DNA from 2 places in the Streptomyces sp. NPDC093111 genome. Region 2 is predicted to be linked to the other one. Evidence: riboswitches for the same ligand, from Rfam matches in the RefSeq annotation. Region 2 holds a riboswitch; the other holds the start of a gene.
The links. Region 2 has a riboswitch for cyclic di-AMP ahead of AB0Q96_RS24340 (LysM peptidoglycan-binding domain-containing protein). Riboswitches for the same ligand answer to the same signal wherever they lie in the genome.
Positions count from the first base shown of each region.

Region 1: linked by a shared signal. The riboswitch ahead of AB0Q96_RS33245 (M23 family metallopeptidase) and the one ahead of AB0Q96_RS24340 (LysM peptidoglycan-binding domain-containing protein) in region 2 are both predicted to bind cyclic di-AMP.

Region 1 is NZ_JBFBNW010000024.1:90,747-97,840, reverse strand. It holds gene trmB (tRNA (guanosine(46)-N7)-methyltransferase TrmB) at 1-174, shown strand, start outside; gene AB0Q96_RS33255 (PrsW family intramembrane metalloprotease) at 348-1,643, shown strand; gene AB0Q96_RS33250 (aldo/keto reductase) at 1,681-2,628, opposite strand; gene AB0Q96_RS33245 (M23 family metallopeptidase) at 2,717-3,796, opposite strand; cyclic di-AMP (ydaO/yuaA leader) riboswitch at 3,808-3,954, opposite strand; gene AB0Q96_RS33240 (PP2C family protein-serine/threonine phosphatase) at 4,156-5,406, opposite strand; gene AB0Q96_RS33235 (MFS transporter) at 5,575-6,834, opposite strand; gene AB0Q96_RS33230 (PLP-dependent cysteine synthase family protein) at 6,831-7,094, opposite strand, start outside.
Region 2 is NZ_JBFBNW010000013.1:299,020-306,113, forward strand. It holds gene AB0Q96_RS24330 (amidohydrolase) at 1-23, shown strand, start outside; gene AB0Q96_RS24335 (oxidoreductase) at 71-1,000, opposite strand; gene AB0Q96_RS24340 (LysM peptidoglycan-binding domain-containing protein) at 1,114-2,001, opposite strand; cyclic di-AMP (ydaO/yuaA leader) riboswitch at 2,006-2,161, opposite strand; gene AB0Q96_RS24345 (hypothetical protein) at 2,721-3,740, shown strand; gene AB0Q96_RS24350 (hypothetical protein) at 3,754-4,839, shown strand; gene AB0Q96_RS24355 (pyridoxamine 5'-phosphate oxidase family protein) at 5,009-5,812, opposite strand; gene AB0Q96_RS24360 (globin domain-containing protein) at 5,809-7,044, opposite strand.

The sequences.
Region 1 (7,094 bases), on a different contig from region 2:
GAGCCGTACGCGGAGCAGATGCTGGAAGTGCTCAGCGCGCACCCCGACTTCGAGAACACCCAGGCCGACGGCGGCTACGCGCCCCGGCCCGGGTACCGGCCGCTGACCCGGTTCGAGGGGCAGGGCCTCGACAAGGGGCACGTCGTCCACGACCTGCTGTTCCGCAGGCGCTGAGCTCACCCGAGGCGGCGAGGGGCGGGTTTTCCACAGGCTGCGGGAACCCCCTCGCCGGTGTCGGTGCCGCTCGTTAGGGTCGTTCCGTGTCGTCGAACCCGATCGTCGGATCCACCACCGAGCCCGTCCCCGCCCCGGCCCCGGCCACGGCGGTCATCCCCGCGCCCGCACCCGTGCCCGCCCTGGAGACCGACCAGCCGGACTTCGCGGCGGTCCCGGAGCGTGCCAAGTGGCGGTACAAGCCGCGCCGCGCCTTCTGGCGCAGCAAGGTGCTGCGGGCCGTCACGCTGATCACCCTGCTCGCGCTGTGCGCCCTGGCGATCCTGGCCCTGGTCCGGGAGGAGACCGGCACCGAGGGCTTCCTCGTCGGCCTCGGCCTCGCGGTCCTGCCCGTACCGCTGCTGATGGCCGCGTTCCGCTGGCTCGACCGGGTCGAACCGGCCCCCTGGAAGAACCTGCTGTTCGCCCTCGCCTGGGGCGCGTTCGCCTCCACGCTGGTCGCGATCCTGGCCAACTCCTTCGCGGTGGAGTGGATCAGCAGCGCCACCGCCGACCCCGGCTCCGCCGACACCCTCGGCGCGACCGCGGTCGCCCCGGTCGTGGAGGAGACCGCCAAGGGCGCGGCCGTTCTGCTGCTCTTCCTCTTCCGCCGCCGGGACTTCACGGGCCCGGTCGACGGCCTCGTCTACGCCGGGTTCACGGCCACCGGCTTCGCGTTCACCGAGAACATCCTCTACCTGGGCAACGCCTTCGGCGAGGACCAGGAGATCGGCTCCACCGGGCTCGGCTCCATGACCTTCGGGACCTTCCTCGTCCGGATCATCATGTCGCCGTTCGCCCACCCGCTGTTCACCTCGCTCACCGGCCTCGGCTTCGGCTTCGCCGCCGCCCTCGCGGCCGGCGCCCGCTTCCGCCGCACCCGGCTGGTGCTGTTCCCGCTCACCGGCCTGCTGCTCGGCATGGGCATGCACGCCCTGTGGAACGGTTCGGCGACCTTCCACCCGCTGGCGTTCCTCGCCGTGTACGGGATGTTCATGGTCCCGGTCTTCGCCCTGCTGACCTGGCTCGCGATATGGAGCCGGCAGAAGGAGCTGCGCACGATATCCGGCGAGCTCCCGGCCTACGCGACGGCCGGGTGGCTCGCGCACGACGAACCGCTCGCGCTCTCCTCGATGCGGGCCCGCGCGCTGGCCCGCGGCTTCGCCGCCCGTACGTACGGGAAGGCGGCCGCGCAGGCGGTCGGCGAGTACGAGTCCTTCGCCACCACGCTGGCCTTCCTGCGCCACCGGGCCGGACGCGGCCAGGCGGCCCCGGACTTCGCGGCCCGCGAGCAGGAGCTGCTGCACCACCTGTGGCAGCGCAGGCAGGTGGCCTCGCCCGCGCTCACCTACGCCGCACGGGCCACGGGCCGGGTCTGGGCGCCGCCGCAGTACCTGGACTACGGCGGCTACAACCCGTACCGCAGCTAGTACGGCGGCGGCCGGCGCGGGCGGCGGGGCGGTCGGGTCAGACCGCCGATGCCTCGTCCAGCACCGCGAGCTCCGCGGGCGTCAGCTCCAGGTCGGCGACGGCGACGAGGGCGGGCAGCTGCTCGACCGTGCGGGCCGAGGCGATCGGAGCGACGACGGTGGGGCGGGAGGCCAGCCAGGCCAGGGCGACGGTGGCCGGCTCGGCGTCGTGCGCCTCGGCGACCGCGTCGAGCGCGGCGAGCACCTTCTGGCCCCGCTCGGTCTCCAGGTGCTTGGCCGCTCCCTCGGCGCGGACGCTGGCCACGGTGGTGCCGGGGCGGTACTTGCCGGTGAGGAAGCCCGAGGCGAGCCCGAAGTACGGCACGGCGGCGAGGCCGGCCCGCTCGGCGGTCTCCAGGAGGGCGCCCTCGTAGGTCTCGCGGGAGACCAGGTTGTAGTGCGGCTGGAGGGCGACGTAGCGGGCGAGCCCCTCGGCCTCGGCGAAGTCGAGCGAGGCGCGCAGCCGCTCCGGGGAGATGTTGGAGGCGGCGACGGCCCGGACCTTGCCGTCCTTCACCAGCTGGTCGAGCGCGGTGACGATCTCCTCGACCGGCACCGACTCGTCGTCGAAGTGCGTGTAGAAGAGGTCGATGTAGTCCGTGCCGAGGCGGCGCAGCGACTCCTCGACGGCGCCCTTGATGGTGGCCGCGCCGAGCCCCTTGAAGCGGGGGTGGGCACCGGCCTTGGTCGCCACGAGGACGTCGGCGCGCTTGCCGCGGGAGGCGAGCCAGCGGCCGATGACGGTCTCGGACTCACCGCCCTCGTGGCCCTCGGCCCACGCGGAGTAGACGTCGGCGGTGTCGACGAAGTTGCCGCCCGCGGCGGTGTACGCGTCGAGGACGGCGAAGGACTGCGCCTCGTCGGCGCTCCAGCCGAAGACGTTGCCGCCGAGGGCGAGCGGGAAGACGTGCAGGTCGGAGGAGCCCAGCTTGCGGAGAGAAGTCATGGGTTGATCAACCCCCCGCACGGCCGGGCCTATTCCGCTTCGGCGAAGGACGTCCGGACGGATGTCCGGGCGCGGGCCCCGGCGGACGTCAGAGGCTGAGGCCCTTCGACCGCAGCCAGCTCGCCGGGTCGATGCCGCCGCCGGACGGGGTGTGGACCTCCAGGTGGAGGTGGGGGCCGGTGACGTTGCCGGTGGCGCCGACCCGGCCGATGGTGTCGGCGGTGCCGACGGACTGGCCCGCGCCGACCGTCATCGAGGACAGGTGGCAGTACCAGACCTCGGTGCCGTCCTCGAGTTCGAGGACGATCCGGTAGCCGTACGAGCCGGACCAGCCGGCCGACTTCACGGTGCCGCTGTGGACGGCCTTGACCGGGGTGCCGGTGGGCGCGGCGAAGTCCAGGCCGGTGTGGTAGCCGGAGGACCACATCGAGCCGGCCTCGCCGTAGGTGGAGGTCAGCGTGTACGAGGAGGTGGGCAGCGAGTAGCTGGCGGCCAGCTTGGCCAGGCGCTCGGCCTCGGCCTTCGCCGCGGCTTCCGCCTCGGCCTTCTTCTTCGCCTCGGCCGCCGCCTTCTCCGCCGCCTCGGCCTTCGCCTCGGCCTCCTTCGCCGCCTTCTCGGCGGCGGCCTTCTGCGCCGCCTCCTTCTCGGCGGTGTCGGCGGCGGCCTGCTGCTGCTCGGCCTGCTGGAGGATGCGGGCGCGCAGCGCCTCGCCGGCGTCGGCGGCCTGCTGCTTGGACCCCGCGGGCGCGTCGGCGGAGGTGCTGTCCTCGGGCGCGGTGTAGGTGAGGGCGGTGAGCGGCTGCGCGTTGTTCGCGACCTGCGCGCTGTCGCCGGAGCCCTTGTCCTTGCCGCCGATCAGGTCGCCGATGCCGGGGAGCGCGGAGGCGTCGGGCAGGTCGAGGTCCGGCAGGGAGATGGCGACCGGGGGCTTCTCCTGCGCGGTGGCCAGGCCGCCCGCGCCGACGGCGGCGATGACGCCGACACCGAGGACGGTGGAGGAGCGGGCGAAGTTGGAGCGCTGCTTGACGACCCGGTGCCGGCCGCCGGAGCGGTTCTGGGCCCGCAGCGAGTCCTCGGTGGGGTTCCATTCCTCCCCGCCCGCGCCCGCGGCGCCATGGGCGCCGAAAGAGTCGAAGGGGGCTTCGGGAGCAGGGGTGTCGGACGCCACGGAGGCGCTCTCCTTTCCTTCCTTCTCGCCTACCGGGTTAGCTGACGGGTTCGGAGCAGGAAGGTCTCCTACGGGTGTGCCGCACGGGTGCGGCGTGGCCCGATTCACCCCAAGTGGTGGTTCCCCGGTTCCCTTGCGGGATTCGGCGCACGCGCACGGTGCCGTCTCTTGCGACGGCTGTGACGACCGCGCTGCGTTATCGAACGTTAATAGACACGGCCTCCCGATTCCAAGCCGTTCCCCTTGATCATTAGCTGAATTGAGAGGGAATGGCCCGAGTTGACCCCCGGTCAGACAGGATCCGCGTCACAGCGGGAATCTGACGTTGCATCAATTGTTATCGGAGCGACACCCCTCGACTACGTCCCGTCACCACCGTTCCGAGGCCCGTCCGGAGGCCCTTCCCGCGACCCGTCCCGAGGCACCTCCCGCGACCCGTCCCGAGGCGCCCCCCGCCCCCCTTCGGACGGCGCCCCCGCCGACGTCTCCGGGGCCTCCTCCGGCGGCACCACCGGCATGGTCCGGCGCCGTTCCGGCTGTCCCGCCGCCGGGCGGCTCACCGCGAGCAGCGCCATGTCGTCGTTCGAACCCCCGCCGGTGTGCCGGCGCACATCCGCCACCAGCGCGTCCAGGAGTTCCTCCGGGCCGGGGAAGAGCCGCCCCGCGAGCCGCTCCGCCGGATCGTAGAAGACCCCGCGCGCGTCCCGCGCCTCCGAGAGACCGTCCGTGTAGAGCAGCAGCGTCGCGCCCACCGGGTACGGCCTCTCGTCGGCCCGGTCGGGCCACATCGCCAGCTCTCCCATCCCCAGCGGCAGCGCGGGCTCGGTCGGCTGGAGCCGACCGACCCCGCCGTCCCCGTACAGCAGCAGCGGCTCCGGGTGCCCCCGGTTCACGACCCGCACGACACCGCCGCCACCGCCGCCACCACCCTCGGCGCGCGGGATCTCCGCGAGGACCGCCGTCGTGAACCCCTCGAAGGCGTCGAGCCCGTCCCGCCGCGTGCCCTCGCGGTCCAGCGCCCCTTCCAGCCGCTGTGCCACGCCCTCCAGCGTGGGCTCCAGCTCGGCCGCCTCCCGGAAGGCGCCGATGACCACGGCCACGGCCTCCACCGCGTCGAGCCCCTTGCCCCGCACGTCGCCGACGATCAGCCGTACGCCGTAGGGCGTGTCCTGGACGGCGAACAGGTCGCCGCCGATGAACGCGTCGGCCTGCGCCGCCTCGTACCGGGCCGCGATCCGCAGCCCGCCGATCCGCTCGGCGGGCGTCGGCAGCACCGCCTTCTGCACCGTCGCCGCGATCACCCGCGCCGACGCGAGCCGCTCGCCGCTGCGCCGCACCACCCGGTTGATCAGCATGGCGAGCGCCGCGACGGTGAGGATGGTCAGCGTCTCGGTGAGCGAGGCGACATGGCGGGCCGTGCCGTTGTGGATGTGCAGGCCGATGGTGGCGAGGACGACGGCGGTGCCCGTCAGGAAGGTCGTCAGCGTGGAGAAGAAGGGGGCGGCGATCAGCGGCGCCGCCGAGAACAGCGGCGCCGCGGTGTACTCGGGCGGTGTCGCCAGGTCGAAGCAGACACCGCCCACGACGATCAGCGGGGGAAGGGCACGGATGAAGCGACGGGCGACCGGGAACGGGAGCCGGCCCTCGTCGCCCTCTCCGTCACCGGGCCTGCCGGGGGCCCCGTGCCGCACCGCTGCTCGCGCCACCTCTGCTCTCCCGCCTGGACCTGGGCCCGACCCGAGGGCGACGGGAGGACCCGCGCCCTCCCCAGGGTGCGGTCAGCCGGTGCCCGTCGGCGACTCCCGCGCGGCCGACTGGCGTACGGCCGGCCGGACGGCGAGCCGCCCGCCCCGGGACAGCGCCGCCATGGCCGCCGCGCAGCCGAGCCCGACCGCGCACAGCGTCAGCCAGGGCACCGCCGACCAGCCGGTGAGGTCGAGCAGGGCGCCCGTGCCCAGGTTCCCCAGGGTGATGCCGATCCCGCAGACGGTGTTGTAGAGCCCGTAGTGGGTGGCGACCCAGCGGTTCTCGGCGAGCGCGACGACGGTGTCCATCTCGTACGGGTAGAGCACCGCGTTCGCCGTCGCCAGGAGCGCCGCGCACAGCAGCAGCCCCGGCAGCGAACGGCCGCCGCCCAGCAGCGCCGGCGGCAGGAACGCCACGCCCATCAGCCCGAGCCCGAGCACCAGACACCGCTCCCGGCTGAGCCGCCGCTTGCACCAGGCGGTGATCCGCAGCTGCCCGACGAGCGCCACCACCGCCGACACCACGAACAGCGCCGTCGTCACCGCCGTGCTGTCCGCGGCGAGCGGCAGCGCCAGATAGACCTGGAAGGACAGCACGTACGAGCCGGTCATCGCCAGCGAGAACAGCCAGAACACCCGGTTGGCGAGCACCGTCCCGAACTGCCCCCGCTCCCGCCCGTCCGCCGCCGGCCGCTCCTTCCGCACGGGCAGGTGCCGCAGCTGTACGAGGGTGAGCCCGGCGAACAGCACCGCCGCCACCACGCACGTCAGCCGGAACGACACCCCGGTCAGCGCCACCCCGACGAGCGGCCCGAGCAGGATGCCCGCCTGGTAGTACGTGTTGAACAGCGCGAATGCCTCCACGCGCCGCTCCCCCGCCTCCGCCGCCAGATAGGCCCGCACCGCCGGGTTGAACAGCGCCCCCGCCAGGCCCGTCGCCAGGGAGGCGCCGATCAGCATCGGCAGCGACTGCGCGAAGGCGAGCGCCCCGAAGCCGGCCGTCCGCAGCGCGCACCCGGCGACGATCAGCGGCTTGTAGCCGAGCCGGTCGGCGAGCGCGCCGCCGACGAGGAACATGCCCTGCTGGGACAGGTTCCGCGCGCCGAGGACGAGGCCGACCGCCCAGGCCGCCATGCCGAGGCCGTCGGCCAGGTGGGCGGCCAGGTACGGCATCAGCATGTAGAAGCCGAGGTTGATGGTGAGCTGGTTCAGGAAGAGCAGCCGCACGGCCGGGTCGAAGGTGCGGCTCTGCTTCCAGATCCCTCCCGGGGAGGGCGCGGTCGTCGTGCTCAACGGACCCGCTCCGCCCGGTCCAGCACCCGGCGGGTCCAGCCGTGGACCGGCTCGCCCTCCGCGTACCCGGCCGGGTCCTCCCGTACGGGACCGTCGAGCAGCCCGTGCTTCGCGCAGAACTCGTCGTTGAAGACGGTGTCGAAGTAGCGCTGCGGCCCGTCGGGGAAGACCGCCGCGATCCGGGTGCCGCGCGGCCGGGTACGGGCCAGCCAGCCCGCGACCAGCGCGACCGCGCCCACGCTCCAGCCGCCGGTGGCGAA
Region 2 (7,094 bases):
GCGACGGGGAGTTCCTCGCCTGAGCGGCGGGCCGCGGGCTGCGGGCCGCAGGCCCTAGCCGTACCGCTGCCTAGCCGGCCAGTGAGGCGTACCGGATACCGGTGAGCTCCTCGGACGCGGTCCACAGGCGCTCGCCGGAGGTGTCGTCGAGGGTCCAGCCGGCCCGCCAGGAACGGGTGGGCGGGCCGCGCCAGCCCAGCTTGGGGCCGATGAAGGCGTCGGGGCGCACGCCGGGGGCGGTGGCGGCGTACAGGGTGGGCAGCGCGCCGCCGGTGGCGGGCTGGGCGATGATCCGGTTGCCCAGTTCCATCAGGCGCGCGGCGGTCTTGCGGCCCTCCTGTCGGGGGCCGGCCGTCTGCAGGTTGGTGGCGGCGTAGCCGGGGTGGGCGGCGGCCGCGACGATCCCGGAGCCGGCGGCGGCCAGGCGGCGGGAGAGTTCGTGGACGAAGAGGAGGTTGGCCGTCTTGGACCGCCCGTAGGCGATCCAGCGCCGGTAGCCGCGTTCGGCGTTGAGGTCGGTGTGGTCCAGGTCGGCGAGCGCGTGGAAGCCGCTGGAGAGGCTGACGATCCGGGCGTCCGGGGTGCGCAGCAGCTGGGGCATGAGCAGCCCGGTGAGCGCGAAGTGGCCGAGGTGGTTCACGCCGAACTGGGTTTCGAAGCCGTCGGCGGTGCGGCCGTGGGGCAGGGCCATCACGCCCGCGTTGTTGACGAGCAGGTCGAGTCGCTCGTCGGCTTCGGCGCGGGCGGCGGCGAAGGCGCGCACGGAGGCGAGGTCGCCGAGGTCGAGCGGTGCGAACGCGGCGGAGGCGTGCGGGACCTCGTCGCGCAGCCGGGACAGGGCGGCCTCGCCGCGGGTGCGGCTGCGGCAGGCGAGGACGACGTGGGCCCCGGCGCGGGCCAGCTCGCGGGCGGTGACGTATCCGATGCCGCTGTTGGCTCCGGTGACCACCGCCGTGCGCCCTCCCTGGGAGGGGATGTTCCGCGCGTTCCAGCCCGTCATCTCCGATGGCTCCTTCCGGCCGTGGTGCCCCCATGCTGCCGCTACCGAGGGTAACGACAATCATAGGGACACCTCGGCGAAGCGCCTCGGCCGGGAGAGCTCGCGCGGTGCCGTCAGTAGGCGCTGTTGACGTTGTCGATCGAGCCGTAGCGGTCGGCCGCGTAGTTGCAGGCGGCGGTGATGTTGGCGACCGGGTCGTACAGGTCGAAGGGGGTGCCGGCGACGTGGTAGGCCCGGAAGGTGGGCTCGATCACCTGGAGCAGGCCCTTGGACGGGGTGCCGGCGAGGGCGTTGGAGTCCCAGTTGTTGATGGCCAGCGGGTTGCCCGAGGACTCGCGCATGATGTTGCGGTGGATGCCGTCGTAGGTGCCAGGGATGCCGTTCTTGGCCATGATGGCGAGCGACTCGCGGATCCAGCCGTCCAGGTCGTTCGAGTACGAGATGGCGGCGGCGGAGGAGACGGCGGGCGCCTGGGCCGCGGCCTGGACCACGGCGGGCGAGGCGGCGGACGCCTGACGGGCGACCGCCGGGAGCGCGGCGGCGGCGCCGGTCGCGGCGGCCGGACGCGCCGCCGCCGGGCGCGCGGCGTTGTCGGTGCCCTTGGCGTTCCCGGTGTCGAGGGCGAGTCGCAGGCCGGGACGGATGAGGCTCGGGTCCGCGCCGACGGCGGCGCGGTTGTCGCGGTAGATCGTCTTCCAGCCGCCGCTCACGTGGTGCTTCCGGGCGATTTTCGAGAGCGAGTCGCCGGCGACCACGGAATAGCGCACGAGACCGTTCGTCTTCACCGTCTGGGCCACGGCCTTTTCGACTGCGACGGATGTGACGGACGCGACGTTCGCCACCGAGTGGACGGCCCTCGGGGCGCTCGGGGTCTGGGCCGACGCGCCGGTGGCCGCGGCGAGCGGCAGGGCGAGTGCGGCGCTGCCGGTGATGCCGACGACGGCCAGCCCTCGGGCGAGCGGGGTGGTCGTGCGGCGGCGGTGCTTCCCGGTTCCACGCATGGCGCATTCCTCTCCTTCGCCTGCGAGGTGAGCTGTCGGGTTCGAGCAGGAGCTGCCCGGCCGCGCTGGCGCGCGGCTTCACCCCGAGCCGCCCCGGAGACCGGGACGGCGGAGAACCTGGGTCCCCCGCTCCTGCCGTACGGGTGAGTGAGTGCGGTGCCCGGGCGGCGGCAGGATTCGGCGTTCCGTCCGGATGACGGGTGACCGTAGGCGAAGGCGAACGGCGAGAACAAGCGCCTGATTCGCAAAAGCAAGCAGATCTTTTACGGGGCGGAAATGGATCAATCGACGCGTCGTGATCCTTTTCCCCAACTCGTTCCCGGGGGTTCGCGCATGACGCCACGACAGCATTCCGGGAGAATGCCCGACCGTGACTCAGATCACCAGGCCCTACTTAATAGGACATGTCCGAATCCAATGGATTTGAGAACTTAGCCTCGATCCTCCGTGACGGTCCGTCGGTTCCTTCGGCGGGCCGTTTCGGCTGTTCGGACTGGTGGCAGCCGGGCTGATGGCCCGGCTGTCGCGTCGGGTGGGCGTCGGTGATCACGCCGGTCCAGGGCAGTGGCGGGCGAACCGCACCGCTGTGCCGGCCGGCTTCCGCACGTGCTCGCGCACGCCGGCCCGAGCGGTCAGTCGGCGGCCGGGAACAGGGGTGGCGGGGGCAGCCCCTTTGGCGTGTGTCACGATCTCCCCCGACCTGTGGGGGGTGTTGCTGAATGGCGCAGGACATTGCGCTGCGGCCGGTGGTGGATCCGGCCCTCGAAGGCGCGGAGCGCGCGCTGCTGGAGAAGTCCGCCGACGGACTCTTCCCAGCCACGCTGCCGCTGCCCGAGGATCCGGGGCTGGGCGGCCGTACCAAGGCGGACATCTGGACGGCCCTGGGGGTCTCCGCGGTGTGCGCGCTCCTGCCGGTGACGATCCTGTGGGCGCTGATCGGCGTGTGGCCCGGCCTGGCCGTCGGGCTCGCGGCGCAGGCGGGGCTGATCTGGGTCGGGGTCCAGTTCGGGTTCGAGGCGTTCGTCCTGACCGTCGTGGGCGTGCACCTGCTGGCCTGGCTGCTGATCGTCGTCCTCGGCTGCGGGACCGACGAGCGGCAGCGGGTGGCCCGGCTGCGCCACGGCCGCTACTACCTGGCCGAGGACTTCGGCGACGACTCCCTGCGCGAGCTGCTGGGCCACTCGCCGCTGCGCCGGATGGAACGCGCCCAGGCCGCCGTGACGGCGGTACTCCAGTCGCAGGTCGACCGGGAAGGGCTGCTGGACGACATCGCCAACGACGTGACGCTGCCGGCCCAACAGTACGAGATCGCCCAGCGCCTGGCCGAGCTGACCCGGCTGGCGCGGAGGGTGCGCACCGCTGCCGGGGACGCCTCCGGCTCGCGGGTGGAGGAGGTGCTGCGGACTCAGCGGCAGGCGCTGCGGCTGTCGTCGAGCGCGCTGGAGGAGCGGGTGGAGGCGCTGGAGCGGTACGCCGAGAACACCCGCGCGGCGGACGCGGCGTACCGCGAGTGGGAGGCCGTACGAGAGCTGGAGCAACTCGGCGAGGACATGCACGAGCTGGTGGTGAACACGGTGCGGGACGAGCTGGCCGTCGCCGAGATCGAGGGGCTCGCCGACCGGTCCCGGTTCCAGGACCTGCACCGGATGCTGGACGAGGCGCGGGAGGCGGGGCTGCTGGCCACGCGGTTCGCCGACGAGCCGGCCGACCGCCGGTCCGGCGACAGCGGCCGGGCGTGAGGGGGAGGACGACATGACGCGGACATCCCAGCCGAGACGCGCGTTCCACTCCGGCCGCGGCAAGAAGACCTTCGACCGGATCCCGGGCGGGTTCTACCTGGTCGGCGTCCTGGTGATCCTCTTCGAGGTGGTCACGCTCGGCGCCGTGGGCCTGGCCCTGGCCGTCGGCGACCCGAGCGACGACGGGGCATCCCCGGACAAGCAACCCCGGCGGGTCGAGGTCACCTACATCGCGACGGGCGACCACCCCTCGGTGAACCTCACCGTCGGGGAGGCGAACGGCGACCACACGCCCCACGGGGTCGTCATCCTGCCGTACCGCAAGACCGTCGAGCTGGCGGCGGGCGCCGACTTCTATCTGGACGTCAGAAGCCGCGAGGACCAGGAAGGGGGCACTCTCACGTGCACCGTGCTGGTCGGCGGCAAGGTGGTCCAGCAGGCGCACAGCACACCGGACTCCTCGTCCGCCACCTGCGCGGGCAGCACCGCGGACGCCCCGCGGCGGGGCATCCCCGTGCCCACTCTCACCCCCGGCGCCTCCCCGCTGCCCGAGGAGCGGCGGCTCACCGGGACCGTCAAGGTGCCGGACTACCCGGGCGAGGGCTCGCCGGTCATCGGCACCGTCACGGACTCCTCCCTGGAGTACGCGGAGCTGGGCGGCACGTGGGACCGGAGCAAGACGCAGGATCCCATCTTCGACGGCTTCACCCGCAAACAGGAGGGGCGCCAGCGCGCACTCGTGAAGTCCACGCAGGTCGACGAGGACATCATGGCCGCGGCCGGCGGCACCGGGGAGCTGCGGGGCGTGGCGGGCGCGGTGATGGACGAGCGGCGGCGCTACGAGTACCCCCGTGACCAGGCGATCCTGGTCGACGTCGCCTCGCAGCCGCTGAAGGTCGACGGACATGACGCCTGGCTGCTGGTCAGCGAGATCCACTTCCACAAGCGCGGGGTGCCGTCCACGATGGACCTGAACGCGGTCCTCGTGGTCGACACCGGGCGGGTCCGCCCCTCGGTGCTGTGGGTCGTACTGCCGGAGACGAACAAGAAGCTCTGGCCGGACCTGAACACTCTGGTCGCATCCGTCCAGGTCCGCTGACCTGCACCGATACGGGACGGGCCCGGGCGCGCGACGCGTCCCGGGCCCGTCCGGCGACGTTCAGGCGCAGCACCTCGCGGTCGCGCTGGGCGGGGACCGCCTCGCGGAGGTCGGGACGCCGCGGGCCGAACCCGGTGTGTTCGACACCCCGCCTCGTGAAAGCGCGAGGTCAGTGAATCGGGGTTTGGACGCCCCTGCTGAACCAGCCGGTGAACCCCTCGGACGCGTGCCGTCCCCGCTCCGCGCGCTCCAGCACCCGCTCGGCCTCCGCCCGCCAGATCTCCGCGCCCGCGCGGGGCGGCGGGCGGAACGGCCCCCGCTCCGGGGCGTCCGCGGCGGCGCCGAAGAAGTCGCCGCCCTTGCGCCGGACGTCGTCGGTGCCCCACGCCCGGCCCGGACCGTCCCGGGACACCTTCCGGAGGTGCGGGATGTGCTTGGCACAGTGGATGTACGCCTCCTCCACGGTGATCTCCACCCAGCTCAGGGCGCGCCGCCCCGGCACCGGGTCGACCGTGAGTCCGGGTTGGGTGGCGCGCATCACGTCGTCGGGCACGACCCGGGCCGTGCCGTTCACGTGGAGCCCGATACGGTCCCGGAGGAAGTCCACCATCAGGAGGCCGACCTGCGGGTTCTCCTCGATGTTGCCGAGGCTGGCCTGCACCCCGTTCCCCCGGTACTCGGGGTAGGCGAGCCGCAGCTCGTCGAGGACGTGGAGGAAGCCGGCCGGGCCCGCCCGAAAGGTGTTGTCGCAGGCGCCGTGCCGGTCGGCGGTGGCCAGGAAGAACATCTCCTGGCGGGCCACGAACTCCCGCATCCGGGGGTTCAGCCGGTCCAGGACCTGCTCGGCGTAGAACCGGTCGGCGCGCTCGGCGGTGCCCGTGCGCCGCTGGACCTCATGCTCGCCGTCGCTGCCCGGGCGGACGGTGCGCGGCGGCGGCGCGGATCGCGGGCCGGTGTGCTCGAAGGTGCTCAATTCCTCGTCCCGACCAGTTCCTCGATGGAGTCGTGCCGTATGCGGTGGCTGGGGATGCCGACGCCCACGAGGGTGTCGACACCGCGGCGGATCATGCCGGGCGGCCCGGAGAGGTACGCCTCGTACGTGTGCCAGGGGCCGAACTCGCGCACCGCCCCGGGCAGACCGCCGGACAGGGCGCCGCCGGGACCGGCGTCGACGACCGGGCGCACGGAGAGCCAGGGGTGGGACTGCTGCATCCGCAGCATGGTCTCGATGTCGTACAGGTCGCCGTTGCTGCGGGCGCCGTAGAACACCTCGACGGAGCGGCGCCCGCCGTACTGGGCCACGTCCTCGACCAGCGCCTTGATGGGGGCGATGCCCGTACCACCGCCGAGGCACAGCAGTCCGTTGTCGGTGCGGTGGTCGACGGTCATCGAGCCGGCCGGGCCGCCGAGCCGGAGGACGTCCCCGGGCCGGGCCCTGTGCACGAGCGCGTTCGACACCCAGCCCGCGGGCACGGCCTTCACGTGGAAGGAGAGCAGCCCGTCGGAGCGGGGCGCGGAGGCGAAGGAGTAGTGCCGCCACACCCGGGGCCACCAGGGCGTCTCCAGGGCGGTGTACTGCCCGGCGCGGAAGGGGTACGGCTGGTCGGGGCGGACCGTGACGACGGCGACGTCGGGGGTGCGCGGCTCGTGGGCGACCACCTCCGCCTGCCACCAGGCGGGGGCGCGGAGCTCGTCCCGGGCGGCCGCGTCGATCATGATCTGGGAGAGGGTGGTGTACGCGCCCACCCAGGCCGCCTCGGTCCGCGGGCCCCAGCTGCGCGGGGCGTGCCGCGCGAGGGCGCCGATCAGGCACTCGCCGACGGCCGGGTAGTGCTCGGGCAGCGTGCCGTACTTGCGGTGGCCGCGGCCGAGCCCGGTCAGGTACGCGGTGAGGGTGGCGGTGTCCTCGGCGTGCGTGGCGGCCGTGAGCAGCGCCTTGAAGAGGCGGTCACGCTGGGCGTCCATGGCCACCGGGAACAGGGCCCGCAGGTCGGGATGGCGGAGGAAGAGCAGGGCGTAGAAGTACGAGGTGACCTTGTCCGCGATCGGTTCGATCTCGGCCAACGTGCGGCGCAGCAGCGCCGCCTCGGTCGCGTCGTCCGGCGCTCCGGCTCCGCCGGCGGCGGGCGCGGCCGCCTCGGTGGGCCGCTCGCCCGGGTCCGGCCCGAACCAGCCGCCCTGCCGCCCGTCACCACCAGCTGCCATCGGTCCGCCTCGTCTTGAACGTCGTCGACCGGTCTTCGTCCACGAAGTCC